One region of the Geobacillus sp. PLS 41 genome, then DNA from elsewhere that is predicted to be linked to it. Evidence: predicted binding sites of a transcription regulator. Region 1 holds the regulator's gene; each other region holds the start of a gene.
What was found. The regulator Rex, encoded in region 1, represses fermentation and respiration genes when NADH is low (regulators of the CRP and FNR family bind a similar motif). The targets are predictions, from matches to a motif close to TTGTGAAATATTTCACAA.
Positions count from the first base shown of each region.

Region 2: a site for Rex is predicted at 1,315-1,332, ahead of ACVX3G_RS00040 (L-lactate dehydrogenase). Genes of this name have one in related genera too.
Region 3: a site for Rex is predicted at 1,879-1,896, ahead of ACVX3G_RS16515 (DUF2249 domain-containing protein). Genes of this name have one in related genera too.
Region 4: a site for Rex is predicted at 2,392-2,409, ahead of nsrR (nitric oxide-sensing transcriptional repressor NsrR). Genes of this name have one in related genera too.

Region 1 is NZ_CM151395.1:310,774-314,636, reverse strand. It holds gene ACVX3G_RS01375 (ABC-F family ATP-binding cassette domain-containing protein) at 1-1,500, opposite strand, end outside; gene moaC (cyclic pyranopterin monophosphate synthase MoaC) at 1,597-2,085, shown strand; gene ACVX3G_RS01365 (redox-sensing transcriptional repressor Rex) at 2,101-2,742, shown strand; gene tatA (twin-arginine translocase TatA/TatE family subunit) at 2,759-2,911, shown strand; gene tatC (twin-arginine translocase subunit TatC) at 2,932-3,675, shown strand; gene ACVX3G_RS01350 (YdiK family protein) at 3,859-3,863, opposite strand, start outside.
Region 2 is NZ_CM151395.1:7,527-11,389, reverse strand. It holds gene ACVX3G_RS00050 (ABC transporter permease) at 1-421, shown strand, start outside; gene ACVX3G_RS00045 (ABC transporter permease) at 425-1,210, shown strand; gene ACVX3G_RS00040 (L-lactate dehydrogenase) at 1,356-2,309, shown strand; gene ACVX3G_RS00035 (potassium channel family protein) at 2,479-2,883, shown strand; gene bcp (thioredoxin-dependent thiol peroxidase) at 2,950-3,426, shown strand; gene perR (peroxide-responsive transcriptional repressor PerR) at 3,651-3,863, shown strand, end outside.
Region 3 is NZ_CM151395.1:3,304,225-3,308,087, reverse strand. It holds gene ACVX3G_RS16530 (metal-sulfur cluster assembly factor) at 1-111, opposite strand, end outside; gene ACVX3G_RS16525 (membrane protein) at 134-1,384, opposite strand; gene ACVX3G_RS16520 (DUF2249 domain-containing protein) at 1,381-1,590, opposite strand; gene ACVX3G_RS16515 (DUF2249 domain-containing protein) at 1,594-1,827, opposite strand; gene ACVX3G_RS16510 (Crp/Fnr family transcriptional regulator) at 2,065-2,757, opposite strand; partial or broken gene ACVX3G_RS16505 (nitric-oxide reductase large subunit) at 2,990-3,863, shown strand, end outside.
Region 4 is NZ_CM151395.1:2,340,523-2,344,385, forward strand. It holds gene ACVX3G_RS11705 (acyl-CoA dehydrogenase family protein) at 1-613, shown strand, start outside; gene speE (polyamine aminopropyltransferase) at 711-1,586, opposite strand; gene nsrR (nitric oxide-sensing transcriptional repressor NsrR) at 1,883-2,326, opposite strand; gene hmpA (NO-inducible flavohemoprotein) at 2,498-3,733, shown strand.

The sequences.
Region 1 (3,863 bases):
CAAAATCGTTCCCGGGTAGTCGATGAGCGCTTGCTCGAGCACTTCTTTGCTGTCAAGGTCGAGATGGTTTGTCGGTTCGTCCAAAAGAAGGACATTTGCTTTTTGCAGCATCAGCTTGGCGAGCGAAAGGCGTGCTTTCTCCCCGCCGCTTAAAGCGGAGACCGGTTTTAAAACGTCATCGCCGGAAAACAGGAAGTTGCCGAGCACGGTGCGAATTTCTTTTTCCGTCTTTTCGGGGTAGGCGTCCCACAGCTCGTCAAGCACCCGTTTGTTCGATGACAAATCAGCTTGGTCTTGATCGTAATAGCCGATTTGGACGTTTGCGCCGTAGCGGAGCTCTCCTGTTTGGATAGGGAGTTTTCGGGCGATCGCCTTCAGCAATGTCGACTTGCCGATGCCGTTCGGCCCGACTAGGGCGACGCTTTCGCCGCGCGTGATGCGGAAGCTGATTTGGCGGATGATGGGTGCACCGTCGTCATAGCCAACGGCTATGTCTTCAGCGGTGAGCACTTCATAGCCGCTCGGTCGATCGATCGAGAACGAAAAGGAGGCTGATTTTTCATCGCCGACAGGCCGTTCGAGCCGTTCTATTTTTTCCAGTTGCTTTCGCCGGCTTTGCGCCCGTTTGGCCGTCGAGGCACGTGCGATGTTGCGCTGGATGAAGTCTTGGAGTCGGGCGATTTCTTCTTGCTGTTTCTCGTACCGTCTTAACTCTTGTTCGTATTGCTCGGCCCGCAACTCCAAATAGCGGCTGTAGTTGCCGGCATAGTGTTTGAGCGTGGCATTCGACAGTTCGTATACGTCGGTGACGATTTTGTCTAAAAAGTAGCGGTCGTGGGAAACAACCAGGACGGCACCGGGATAGGCTTGCAAGTACTGCTCCAGCCAGGCAAGCGTCTCAAGATCCAAATGGTTCGTCGGCTCGTCCAAAATCAATAAATCCGGCTTGGACAACAGCAATTTCCCAAGGGCAAGCCGCGTCCGCTGTCCGCCGCTTAACGACGAGACCGGCGTAGTTTTATAATCATATGAGGAAAACTGCAGCCCGTGCAAAACGGAGCGGATGTCGGCTTCGTATTGGTAGCCGCCTTGTTCTTTGTATTGTTCTTGCAGCTCGTCATACATTTTCAGCGTTTTTTCATAGCGAGCGGGATCGGCGAGTACGTCCGGGTCGCCGAGTTGCATGCTGAGTTCGGCGAGCTGTTTTTCGAGTCCTAGAAGCGGGGTGAATACCTCAAGCATTTCGTCCCAAATGGAACGCGGCGAGTCGAGCCCGCTGTTTTGCGCCAAATAGCCGATTTTGATATGGTTTGGTTTGATGATTTTGCCGCTGTCGAAAGAGAGTTCACCGGCGATGATTTTCAACAATGTCGATTTTCCCGCTCCGTTGCGGCCGACAAGGGCGATTCGGTCGCGGGACTGTATTTCTAGTTTTATATTCGATAAAATAAGGTCAGCGCCGAAATATTTCGTGAGCCCGTGCACTTGCAAAATGATCATGTCCGTCACCTCGCGAATAGTTTAACGCAAGTCGCGAAAACGGTCAAAGACGAATGATGAAAAATCGTGTATAGTGTATAAATGGAGGAGATTGTATTGTCATCGTTCACTCATTTCAATGAACAAGGGCGCGCGAAAATGGTTGATATTACGCACAAAGAAGATACTGTGCGAGTGGCTGTGGCGCAAACGAGCGTGACTGTCAGCCGGGAAATTTACGAAAAAATGACGAGCAATGCGATCGAGAAAGGGGATGTGCTCGCCGTCGCTCAAGTGGCGGGGGTGATGGCGGCGAAGAAGACAGCTGACCTTATTCCAATGTGTCACCCGCTTATGTTAAAGGGTGTGGACATTGCTTTTGCTTGGGAAAACGATGGAGAAGCGCATAAGCTCGTCATCACGGCAACGGTGAAAACGAAAGGGAGCACAGGAGTGGAAATGGAAGCGCTGACGGCCGCTTCGGTCTGTGCGTTGACAGTGTACGATATGTGCAAGGCGCTTGATAAAGGAATGGTCATCGGTCCGACGTATTTGGTCGAAAAAACGGGCGGGAAGTCTGGCCATTACCGACGGAAAACCGATTAGCTAGGGGATGAGATCATGAGCAACGAACAACCGAAAATTCCGCAGGCAACCGCCAAACGGCTGCCGCTTTACTATCGGTTTTTGAAAAACTTGCACGCTTCCGGCAAGCAACGCGTCTCCTCTGCCGAGTTGAGCGAGGCGGTGAAAGTCGATCCGGCGACGATCCGCCGCGATTTCTCCTATTTTGGCGCGCTTGGTAAAAAGGGATACGGGTATAATGTCAATTATTTGTTGTCGTTTTTCCGCCGGACGCTTGAAGAGGATGAGGTGACCGAAGTCGCCTTGTTTGGCGTCGGCAATTTAGGCACCGCCTTTTTAAACTATAATTTTTCGAAAAACAACAATACGAAAATCGTGATGGCGTTTGATGTCGATGAGCGGAAAGTAGGAACGACAGTCGGCGGGGTGCCGGTCTATCATCTCGATGAGTTGGAGGAGCGGCTTCACGAAAACATCCCGGTCGCCATTTTAACCGTGCCGGCCGCCGCGGCTCAAGCGCTGACCGACCGCCTTGTCGCCCAAGGAATTAAAGGCATTTTAAACTTTACTCCGGCGCGGTTGAACGTGCCGAACCATATTCGCGTCCATCATATCGATTTAGCCATTGAGCTGCAGTCGCTCGTCTATTTTTTGAAAAACTATCCATCGCCATCGTAAAAGGAGAGAACAACACATGAAATATTTGTTGCTCGTTGCTGTGATTTTGTTGCTGTTTGGCACGAAAAAGCTGCCAGAATTAGGGCGGTCGTTCGGCCAGTCGCTTCGCGAGTTTAAAGACGCCACAAAAGGGCTCGCTGATGACGAAGAAACGAAAACCGACCGATGACAAGGCAGGATGGAGAAACAATGAATGACAAAGAAATGTCGGTGTATGAGCATCTGGGTGAACTGCGAAAACGGCTCATCATCGTGCTCATCTTTTTTGCTGCGGCGCTTGTCGTTAGTTTCTTTTTTGTCGATGATGTCATTTTGTATTTGCAGCGAACGGCCGAGGCGAAGCATTTGACCATGAACGCCTTCCGCCTCACCGATCCGATTAAAGTGTATTTTCAGTTTGCCTTTGTCATCGCAGCTGTGCTGTCGGCTCCGGTGCTGTTGTATCAAATTTGGGCGTTTGTCAGCCCCGGTCTGTATGAAAAAGAGCGGAAAGTGACGTTAAGCTATATCCCGGCGTCGATCGTTCTTTTTTTAGCAGGCGTCAGCTTCGCTTATTTCGTCTTGTTTCCGTTTGTCGTTCGATTTATGAGCCAGCTGGCTGACCAACTAGGGGTTCAACAAATGATCGGCATTAATGAATATTTTCAGTTTTTGCTTCAGCTCGTGCTGCCGTTTGGCATCGTATTTCAGCTTCCGATTGTTGTGCTGTTTTTTACCCGCTTAGGGCTTATTACGCCGCAGCTTCTTGTTCGCATCCGCAAGTATGCGTATTTAGCGCTGCTTATTTTAGCGGCGGTCATTACGCCGCCGGATGTGTTGTCGCAAGTGATCGTCATGATTCCGCTCACCATTTTGTATGAAGGAAGCATTTGGGTGGCGCGCATCGGCTATCGGAAAGCGCAGCGAGCAGTCGAGCAGGAAGGCAATGAGTGAGGCGGGACGAAAAACATTGAGAGGAAAGCGAGCAAGGCCGGGCCAAACGAAGGGGCTGTCTCAAAAGCCGCAAAACAGGGTTTTGAGGCCGGCCTCTTGTTTTTTTGTTTCCATTTTCACGATATGATCGCCGTCATGGGATTGATGTTCTGGTCCCTTCCCGCGCGAATCACGGGAAGGGGGTCAGC
Region 2 (3,863 bases), 300 kb from region 1:
GGTCGTATCGCTTTTTTTGCCGCTTCAGTTTCCGGGACACGCCAAAACGTGGCTGTCTTTCGGCTTGTCGCTTCTATTCAGCTTTATCATTTTTTCGGAGCTGAACTTGCTTGCGGGGGTTGTGACGTTCTTTACGTTCCGAAATGAAGGGTTGCTTAGGGCGAAGCGGTTTATCATCGACTTGTTTTCTGGGCTCATTTTGCCGCTTTCCTTTTATCCTGATTGGGCGCAACGGGCGATGATGTATTTCCCGTTTCAAGCCATCAGCTACATCCCAAGCATGATCATGACAGAAAGTTTTAAAGGTGCTGCTGTCCGTGATGGCCTGCTTCTGCAGGCAACGTGGTGCATCGTATTGCTTTTTCCGATTGGATGGTTATGGAGAGCGGCGAAAAAGCGTCTTGTTGTGCAAGGGGGGTAAACGTTGTTTTACGTATCGGTTTTTTTTCAATACATGGCGCAATATATGAAGACAAAGCTGCAATATCGAGCCGATTTGTTCGTGGAGTGGCTGTCTGACTTTATGGCTCAGGCGGTCAACTTGGTATTTTTGCTGGTTGTGTTCGGCCATACGACGCTGCTTCACGGCTGGTCGCGCGATGAGATTTTGTTTATTTACGGTTTTTTTCTTGTTCCATATGCCGTATTTGGCGCCTTTTTTAACCTTTGGGATTTTAATGAACGATATATTGTGCAGGGGGAAATGGATCGTGTGTTGACGCGCCCGCTAAACAGCCTGTTTCAAATTGTTTTGGAGCGGATGGAGCTCGAATCGTTGCTTGGCGCTGTGCCCGGGCTGATCATTATGCTGTATGCCGGCAGCCGCTTGTCTCTTTCATTTCATTGGTATGATGTCTTCGTGTTTATTTTGTTTGTCATTGGCGGTGCATTGATTTATGCCGGCATTTTCATTTCACTGGCGACGATCAGTTTTTTTGCCGACGCCCGCACATCCATCATGCCGATGATGTACAACATCAGCAGCTATGGCCGCTACCCGATCGATATTTATCATCGCGTCATCCGCTATATTTTAACGTGGGTGCTGCCGTTTGCCTTTGTCGGCGTTTATCCAGCTGCTTATTTTCTTGATAAAAAGGAATGGTACAGTTATGCCTTTTTCACCCCAGTGGTCGGCATGGTTTGCTTCACCGTTTCGGTCATGCTTTGGAACGCCGGGGTGAGACGATATCGCGGGACGGGGAGCTAGGCGCCCCGCCCGTTTTTGTTCATTTGCCATCAAAATGACAAACAATGGTCAAGCAATCGACACAACCTTGTCTGTATCGTTAGCATGTTGTGGCGTAAAATAAAATGTGAATATATTCACAAAAAGGAAGAAGAGGTGAATAGTGATGAAAAACGGGAGAGGAAATCGGGTAGCGGTCGTCGGCACCGGGTTTGTCGGCGCCAGTTATGCGTTTGCCTTAATGAATCAAGGGATTGCCGATGAGATCGTGCTCATCGATGCAAATGAAAACAAGGCTGAGGGCGATGCGATGGACTTCAACCATGGGAAAGTATTTGCGCCGAAGCCGGCTGACATTTGGCACGGCGATTACGATGATTGCCGCGATGCCGATTTGGTTGTCATTTGCGCCGGCGCCAACCAAAAACCGGGCGAGACGCGGCTTGATCTTGTGGACAAAAACATTGCCATTTTCCGCTCGATCGTTGAGTCGGTCATGGCATCCGGATTTCAAGGACTGTTTCTCGTCGCCACCAATCCGGTCGACATTTTAACGTACGCGACGTGGAAATTCAGCGGCCTGCCGCAAGAGCGAGTAATCGGATCGGGCACGATTTTGGACACGGCGCGGTTCCGCTTCTTGTTGGGCGACTATTTCGCCGTCGCCCCGACGAACGTGCACGCCTATATTATCGGCGAACATGGCGACACTGAACTCCCGGTCTGGAGCCAGGCTGATATCGGCGGCGTGCCGATCCGCAAGCTGGTCGAGTCTAAAGGGGAAGAAGCGCAAAAAGAGCTCGAGCGCATTTTTGTCAATGTGCGCGATGCCGCCTACCAAATTATTGAGAAAAAAGGAGCGACGTACTACGGGATTGCTATGGGGCTTGCCCGCGTGACGCGCGCCATTTTGCATCATGAAAATGCCATTTTGACCGTTTCCGCTTACTTGGACGGCCCATACGGCGAACGCGATGTCTACATCGGTGTGCCTGCTGTGATCAACCGAAATGGCATCCGCGAAGTGATTGAAATTGAACTTGACGAGGAGGAGAAAAAATGGTTCCACCGTAGTGCTGCGACGTTAAAAGGTGTATTGGCGCGCTATTTTGCTCAGTAAAGCGCAACGATTGGCTTCATCTGACGGGACGCTGGCTTGTCAAATGGGTCGGGTGATCCGGTGGAATACAGGAGTGCTGCCGATTCAAGCAGGGTGCGGAGGGTCATGCGGTATAATCGCCCGGTTGTCCGCGTATATATGAACGACGGACAAAAATGGGGGGAACGTGATGGATTACGCCTTCCTTGGCATTGTTGCCGCCGTACTGCTCGGCAGCATCACCTCGCTTTGGACAGTGCGCGTGCAAGCGACGCATCGCCTGTCACTCGATAGCTTATGGGTTCTCGTCCAATGGTATTTAACGATGTTGCTCGGTTTTGCCATGATTTATATGATTTTGCAAGTAAACGGCCATGCTGTGTTTACCCCATCCCCAAATAGCGCATCGAAAGATCGTTTGTCGCTGCTTGAAGACAGCTTGTATTTAAGCGGTATGACGCTTTTGTCGGTCGGATACGGTGATGTCACTCCGATCGGCGTCGGGCGGTGGATCGCCATTGCCGAAGCGCTGCTCGGCTACATTATGCCCGCTGTCATCGTGACGCGCACCGTGTTTGACTGGGATCATCGCTGATATGAGTTGCAATTTCCCTTCGTCTTCGCTACGCTAAAAGAAAACGAAGAAGACGGGGGGAACGACATGACGATTGCCATTGGCCAGCCAGCTCCAGATTTCACCTTGCCGGCAAGCAATGGGAAAATGGTTTCGCTGTCTGATTTTCGCGGCCGGTATGTGGTGCTTTACTTTTATCCAAAAGACATGACCCCGGGGTGCACAGCCGAAGCGTGCGACTTTCGCGATCGCCATGCGCAGTTCGCTGAGTTGAACGCCGTCATTTTAGGAGTGAGCACCGACCCGATGAATCGGCATGAGGCGTTTATCGAAAAATATGAGTTGCCATTTTTGCTTCTTTCTGATGAGCGGCATGAAGTGGCCGAGCTGTATGGGGTATGGAAGAAAAAGAAAAATTTCGGCAAGGAATATATGGGCATTGATCGCTCGACATTCATTATCGCCCCCGACGGAACGTTGGTCCAAGAATGGCGCGGGGTGAAAGTGAAGGGGCATGTCGATGAGGCGCTTGCGGAAGTCGCCCGACTAGCGTCATCTAGGTAAGCGTCCAGACAATGTACATCGTTTGGCGTATGATACATAGTAACCTCCTCAAATGAATGACATAAGAGGCGGAAACAATTTCCGCCTCCTTTTTTTGTTAAAATGGCGTCTGAGCCCATATATTAATGGCATCTATATTGACAAATGGCATGTATTCTTTGTAGACTAATTATAAATATTATAAAGTGATAATTTTTTTCACCTTTGCACAGAGAGTGAGGTGCATGACGGTGTCTGACAACGAGCAACTGAAGGAAGCGCTTGACATGCTGAAAAAGACTGGCATACGCATCACGCCGCAGCGTCATGCGATATTGGAGTATTTGATCAGCTCGATGTCCCATCCGACGGCTGATGAAATATACAAAGCGCTGGAAGGGAAATTCCCAAACATGAGTGTAGCTACCGTCTACAATAACTTGCGCGTCTTTAAGGAA
Region 3 (3,863 bases), 520 kb from region 1:
CCCATCTTCGATTTTTAAGTCATAAATCAACCCTAAATCGACGACGTTAATGCCGAGCTCCGGATCAAGGACCGTTTTCAGCTGTTGAATGGCAAGTTCGCGGACATCCATCGTTCTTTTCCTCCTCATTCGCTTATTTTCGGAAGACCGTTAAAATCGTTCCGGCAAAGGCAACGCTTAATCCAGCCAACAGCACTTGAGTGATGGCGAACAGCGGCACGCTCGCGACAGCAAGCGCAACGGCCGCCAGCGCGAGGGCGATGAGCCATAGGCGGCATTGGACGGTGACGGCTCGCTCATTCATCATTTGTTTTAACGTCGGCACGTTTTGTTGGCCGACTTTTTCGCTGTAGCGATGCGTCCACCATAAAAACGGCACGATTTTGAACAAATAGCCGACGATGCTGAAGAGAATCCAGCCGACAATGAATAGATAAACAATGATGCCAAGCAGCCGTCCGCTGCCGACGACGATGGCGACAAAGGCGGCAACGTGCAGCACAAGGCCGATGACGATGGCCGAAAGCGAAAAGCGGAACGGGCGGTCAAGCGTTTTTTTCATCCGCTTTTGCAAAATGGCGCGGATATGCCAGGCGAAAACAACGAATCCGCTCATGAGCAAGGCTGCACCGGCTGCAAGCCATGCGTGGCTTCGCAAGAATAAGCTGGCGAACGCCACAGCAATCCCGCTGATGTACAGCGCATAGACGTAACGCGCCGGCCGCAGCGAAAAGCCGTGGGCGAGCGAGAACATCGGCGCCATTTTGTACGAAAAGCCTATGATGAGCAGTGTGAACCAGCCGCACAGCCCGAACAGCACATGCAAGCCGAACACCGTTTCATGACTGTTGGCGCCTGTGGCGGCGAAAAAGTGAAAGGCAAGCAGCCCTCCGGCGGCGCCCGTCAGCAGCAAAAACAACAAGGAAGTCGCGACAAACAGCGTCATGATCGTTTTGTTTTTTTGTTGTTTTAATGTCATCGCCATTTGCCAGACAAACAGCACGATGCCGAACAGCAGAAGCAAGCCAGGGAGAAACGCCTGGTTTGGCGTAAACGCTAAACTGGCGGCAAAGGCGACGATGCCGAGAGCGGTGATCGCAAACTGCCAAAAACCGAGCCGCTCGCTCCAAATCGGCGTCAAAAAGGCGACCGGAACGAGCTGGTACATCGCCCCCATGGCCGTCATCAATGCAAAGCCAAGCAACGCCAGGTGGGCCGCCGCCCACACGAACGGCAGCCGGAACGCGCCGCTGCTAAGTGAGGGAATCGCTCCAAGCAACATAAGCTGCGACGCGGCGAACGCCAACACGGCGAACATGATAAACGAGAACGGAAGACGGACGTCTGTTTCCGTCCCCGTGCGAGTAGGAAACACGTTGCTCATCCTTTCGTAATGCGGATTTCAAAACTGCCGTCTTCACGTGCGACCGTCTCGTGCCGGTAGCCAAGCTCGTCAAGCTGCTCGTACAAAAACATCGGGCGGCGGTCGTTGATGATCGTCAACGTTTCGCCTTGGTTGAGTTTGGCGAGGGCGGCTAGCGTCCGCATCATCGGCTGCGGCGGCTCGAGTCCGCGGTTATCGAGGATCATCGGTCATCCCCCCTGCTTCACAAACGTTACTTTCCAATGTTTTTTTTCGATTTGTTCCACTTCGTACGCAAATCCTTTTGCTTTCATAATTGGAAACAACGGCAACGGCTTGAACGGGGCGTGTAAAATGAACGTATCGCCCGGCTGCAGCGGCTTGATGGCGTTCATAATTTTTTCAAACGGTTCCCGCTTTTGCCGCAAATCTTCGCGTACATCGAGTTCAATCGTCACACCCATGCGCTTTCCCTCCTTTTTGACTATCATGATAATCATTTTCACTGTGGAATGTTGTGATATAGCTCACATCTTTCGGCCGAAACATGACATATTCCACTTTGGAAAAAAGGTTTCGTTTTCGTTTGAAAGGGCGGAATAGCATGTTCCAGAAAGATGGGCTTGCCGAAATGTTTGAAAGGAAACCCCATCAGCTCCATTGCGCATCCCGACCGGTGCCGGACGATGGGGAAAAAGGAGTTAGAAAAAGATTTCTTGTTCGAGCCCTTCGCGGTCAATCAAATAAAAGCCGTGTTCGTCGACGTCAATCAGCCCTTTCCGTTTCAGTTGGCTCAACGTGCGGCTCACCGTTTCCCGGGCGGTGCCGATCATGTTGGCCAGCTCGCGGTTTGTCACATGGGCGGTGAGGCGGTGCCACTTCCCTTGTTTGACGGCGTTCGTGCGCGTCAGCCGCAACAAAAGCAACACGATTTGTTCGTACGTATTATGGAGCACTTGCGCTTCGAGCCGGTTTTGCAAATCAACGATTTTTTCGCCCATGACGCGAAACAGTTTTATGCAAAGTTCAGGGCTCGCCATCAGCACTTGTTCGAAATCGTGGATCGGGATCGCGATCAATGTCGCTTCCTCGACCACTTCGGCGTGGGCCGGATAGGTGCCTTTTAAGAAAAAGCCGGCATGCGGAAACATTTCTCCCGTCTGCAAAATCGAAACGATTTGTTCTTTCCCGCTGAAGTCCGTTTTATAAATTTTTACCGTGCCGGAATGAATGAAATAGACTCGCTCGAGCGGGTCGCCTTGCATAAAGACAAACGTCCGCGGCTTGTAAACGCGCACGTGGGAAATGGCAACCAGCGAATCAAGCTCGTAATCGGACAGTTCACGAAACAACGGAACAGCTTTTAAGCGGTCTTTCATCCAATGGTTCGCCATGGCGTTCTCTCCTTTGGAAATGTGACAAAAGTGTGGCGGCTGTCAACAGAGCATCGATGCTTTTCTCTTTTTGAACATCCGCGCCGTTTGGCCTTTTCTGCCTTCATTGTATACATTCTCACGCCATAAAGCTGTGATATAAATCATAACGGACATTTGCCCCGGCTCACAAACCGCCGAACGATCAGCGCGCTACAATGGGGGCGAACAAACGAGAAGGAGGTTGGCTCATATGGAAGTTCATCGATCCGTTCGCCCCAACATGCGGCCGGGGCGGCAAACGACCAACAGTTTTCTCAAATCGATTCTCATTTTCACTATTGTGATCAGCTTTACCGTCCTGCTTGTCGGCGGATATTGGATTTTTAAAGAAATGGCGCCGAGGCCGAAGGAAGTGCGCAGTGAAGACGGCCAAGTGTTGATGACGAAAGAAACGATCATCGGCGGGCAGGCCGTCTTCCAAAAATACGGGCTGATGGATTACGGAACCGTGCTTGGGCATGGGTCGTATATGGGGCCGGACTATACGGCGGAAGCGTTGAAAATTTATACGGAAGGCATGCAAGATTACAAAGCAAAAGAGCGGTATCACAAACCGTTTGCCGATTTAACCGCCGATGAGAAAACGATCATCCGCGAACAAGTCATCAAGGAAATGCGAAAAAATCGCTACAACCCGGTTACGGATGTTCTCGTCCTGACAGATGCGCAAGTATACGGGTTGGAAAAAGTGCGCGACTATTACCGCGACGTGTTCACCAATGGCGATGGTTGGGGATTGAAAAAAGGATTGATCAAAGAAAGCGACATGCCAAAATCAGGCCGTGCTTGGGTCGCGGACGGCGACCAAATCAAGCAAATTGCCGACTTTTTCTTCTGGACCGCTTGGCTGTCAAGCACGCCAAGACTTGGCGACCACATCACCTATACGAACAACTGGCCGTACTATGAGGACGCCGGCAATACGATGTCGTTTTCCGCGGTATGGTGGAGCGGCGCGAGCGTCACGATTTTGATTTTGTTCATCGGGATCATTTTGTATGTGTTCCACCGCTATCAGTTAAGCATGCAAGAAGCGTATGCAGAAGGGAAGTTTCCAGTCATCG
Region 4 (3,863 bases), 1.5 Mb from region 1:
GCCGATGTCTGCTTCAGGCATCCGCATCGAGCCGACGTGGAACACGCTTGGCATGCGGGCGACGCGCAGCGATGATCTTGTTCTTGAAGAAGTCGAAGTCGACCAAGAGGCGCTCGTAGAGACGCTTGGAGAAGCGAACGAAGCCGCTCCGGCGCAAGGATGGCTGTTGCACGTGCCGGCTTGTTACTTAGGCATCGCCATTGCGGCGCGCAATGAGGCGCTTCGCTTTGCCAAGACGTACCAGCCTAATACCCTGCCTCACCCAATCGCCCTAACACCCGAAGTGCAGCGGAAAATCGCTGAAATGGAATGGCGCCTCACCCATGCGCGCCATTTCCTGTACGCGGTCGCCGACTTATGGGATCGCTATCCGGAAAAACGGATGGCGATGAAAGAGGAGTTGGCAACAGCCAAATTGGTCGCCACCAATACCGCGCTTGAAGTCGTCGATTGGGCGATGCGCATTGTCGGCGGACAAAGCTTGTTTGCTGACAATCCGCTTCAGCGGCATTACCGTGACGTCCGCGCTGGATTGCACAACCCGCCGGCGGATGACTTGACGTTTCAATGGCTTGCTAAGCGGGCACTGACCCACAACCCACCGGCGCAATGAAACAAGAAAGCGGGTGGAATAATAGAAAGATCACTCAAATGACACAAAAAAAGCTGTCCCCTCACAAAGCAGGGACAGCTTTTTCCATGCCAAGCCGTTATTCCACCTCAAGCGCCGAGCGCAAAAACTCGGGCAAGGCGAAACATTGACGAAAGACCGCATCATTGACGTATTTCGTGTCGTTTGGAATGGTTGTCTGCGCCGGAAAATCGAGCGGCCGTTTCGAGCCGATCGTAAAGCTCCACAGTCCGCCTGGATACGTCGGCACCACCGCGGTGTACACAAGCACATGCGGGAACAGTTCGCGAATATTGCGGTACGTCCGTTTCAAGATATCCAAGTGGAAAATCGGCGACTGGCTTTGGCAGACCATCAGCCCGTCTGCTTTCAACGCGCGATGGACGTTGGCGTAAAACTCCGGTGAAAACAAGGCTTCCGCCGGGCCGACTGGGTCAGACGAGTCGATCATAATGACGTCGTAGACGTTTTCTTTCTCTTGCACAAACACGACGCCATCATCATAAACAAACCGCACGCGCGGATCCGATAAGTTGCCGGAGACGGCTGGCAAATGCTCTTTGCACGCCCGGACGACTTTTTCGTCGATTTCCACCATATCGATGGCTTCAAGATGAGCGTATTTCGCCGTCTCACGAGCTGCGCCGCAGTCGCCGCCGCCGATGATGAGCACCCGCTTCGCTTCCGGATGAAACTGCAGCGGCACGTGCGAAATCATTTCGTTATAAATATGGCCGTCAATCGAGGTCGTTTGCACGACGCCATCGAGTACGAGCATGCGGCCAAAATCGTACGAATCCAAAATCATCACATGCTGGTACTCGGACGGCTCGGCAAAAATCACCTCTTTGATTCGATAGCTGATTTTTAAGTTGTCGCGATCATCTTCGGTGAGCCAAAGCTCTCCATTGTCCATATGCAAGTAAGGTGGCAAAGCGCTTCCTTCGTGTTTCATTGTGACCTCCTTTAGTCATGCAGATGTTTTCACACCTTTCTAATCTTAATATATTCTTCGTCTTGTGGCAAACAAAGGGGATGTGATCGGCCGGTGCCGGACGTATTCATCCCGCCGCCCATGTTTGACGACTGGTTTCGTTTTTCCACCTGATGATCGTTCTTGCCGCCACATCCCGCGCAAAGGCCGCCATCGGTTTCGCATCATCCCGCGTCTTCCTTCCGTAGAGCGATGCCTAGTGATCGTGTGCCTGCCAAACGCCAAAAAACTCTCCAGCTTATAGCCAGAAAGTTTTCTCAACCGCGCCGCTCTTTCAATAAAGAACGAAGCGACGCTCGGTCTTCAAGCAAATCGGCGAGCGTATACGCATCCAGCACACGCAAAAACGCCTCTAACGCCTCGTGAAGTGCGAAGCGAAGCCGACATACCGGCGTTAAGACGCACTCATTGCCGTGGGCGGCAAAACACTCGACAAGCGACAAGTTTTCCTCCGTTTCGCGAACAACCGCGCCGATGACAATCTCCGCGGGGCGTTTCGCAAGGCGGATTCCACCGTTGCGCCCACGGATCGTTTCAATGTAGCCGAGTTTGCCAAGCTCATAGACGATTTTGCTTAAATGATGCTCTGAAATGGAAAAGGCAGCGGCAATGTCTTTGATGTTTGTTTTTTCTTCTTCATCAAGCGCGCCTAAAAACAAGAGGACGCGCAAGGCGTATTCCGTATAGTTCGTCAACTGCATCGTGATTCACAACCTTTAAGCGACATTCTTGATCCCATTGTACCACACCTGATTCGAACGGAGAATTGTGAACAATTTATTAAAGATGTATTTGAAATATTGTTTTTTCGCAGTGATCATGGTTGAATAAAAGATGTATTAAAAATACATGTTTTACAAGGGGATGAAATCATGACAACGACAACGAAATTGCATCCAAAAACGATTGAAATTGTGAAATCAACGGTGCCTGTCTTGGAAACACATGGCGAACAAATTACGAAGCGGTTTTATGAACTCATGTTTTCCAATCATCCGGAACTGCTCCATATTTTCAACCACGCCAACCAAAAGCAAGGGCGGCAGCAACGCGCCTTGGCCGCAGCCGTGTATGCGGCAGCGCGCTATATCGACCAGCTTGATGCTATTTTGCCGGTTGTGCGGCAAATCGGCCATAAACACCGCAGCTTAGGAATCAAACCAGAACAATACCCGATCGTCGGAAAGCATTTGTTGCTGGCGATCAAAGACGTGCTCGGCGACGCCGCCACCGACGAAGTGATCACGGCTTGGACGGAAGCATATGAAGCCATTGCGTCCGTTTTCATTCAAGTGGAAAAAGAGCTCTACGATGAGGCAGCGGCCAAACACGGAGGCTGGCGTGACTTTCGCCGATTTGTCGTCGTGAAAAAGGTGAAAGAAAGCGGCGTCATTACTTCGTTTTATTTGGAGCCGGAAGACGGCAAGGCCATCAGTGATTATTTGCCGGGTCAATACGTGAGCGTCAAACTGTCGATTCCGGGCGAGACGTATACGCATATTCGCCAATACAGCTTATCGGATGCACCTGGAAAAGGGTATTACCGCATCAGCGTCAAACGGGAAGCAGCTACAGCGGACAAGCCGGCCGGCATTGTTTCCAACTATTTGCATGATCATGTCCAAGAGGGCGACGTGCTCGAGCTTAGCGCTCCAGCCGGCGATTTTACGCTTGATTTGTCCAAAACGACGCCGGTTGTGTTCATCAGCGGCGGCGTCGGCATCACTCCGCTTTTGAGCATGGCGCATACGTTGGCCATCCGCCAACCGACCCGCCCAGCGGCGTTTTTGCATGCTGCTTTGAATGGCCGCGTGCACGCGTTTGATAAGGAGCTTCGGATGTTGGCGGAACGCCCGTCATTTTCTTACCGTATTTGTTACGAGTCGCCATCCGACGAGGATCGCCGCCATCCACATTTTGGCAAAGAAGGGCGGATCGACCTCGCATGGATGCAATCCGTGATCCCGACGAAAGACGCAGACTTTTATTTCTGCGGCCCGATGCCGTTTATGAAAACCGTCTATCGTGCCCTAAAACAATGGAGTGTGCCAGAGGAGCACATCCATTACGAATTTTTCGGCCCGGCCGGCGATTTGACGAAAGACTGAGAGAGGTTTTTCGCTTGCCAGGGGGATGACCCAAAAGGGTCATTTTTCTTAACAAAACACAACATATTGTTTCTTAATGATTGTTTTATACCTATATACGGTAATAAGAAAGGGTGTCCCGATCCTTTTG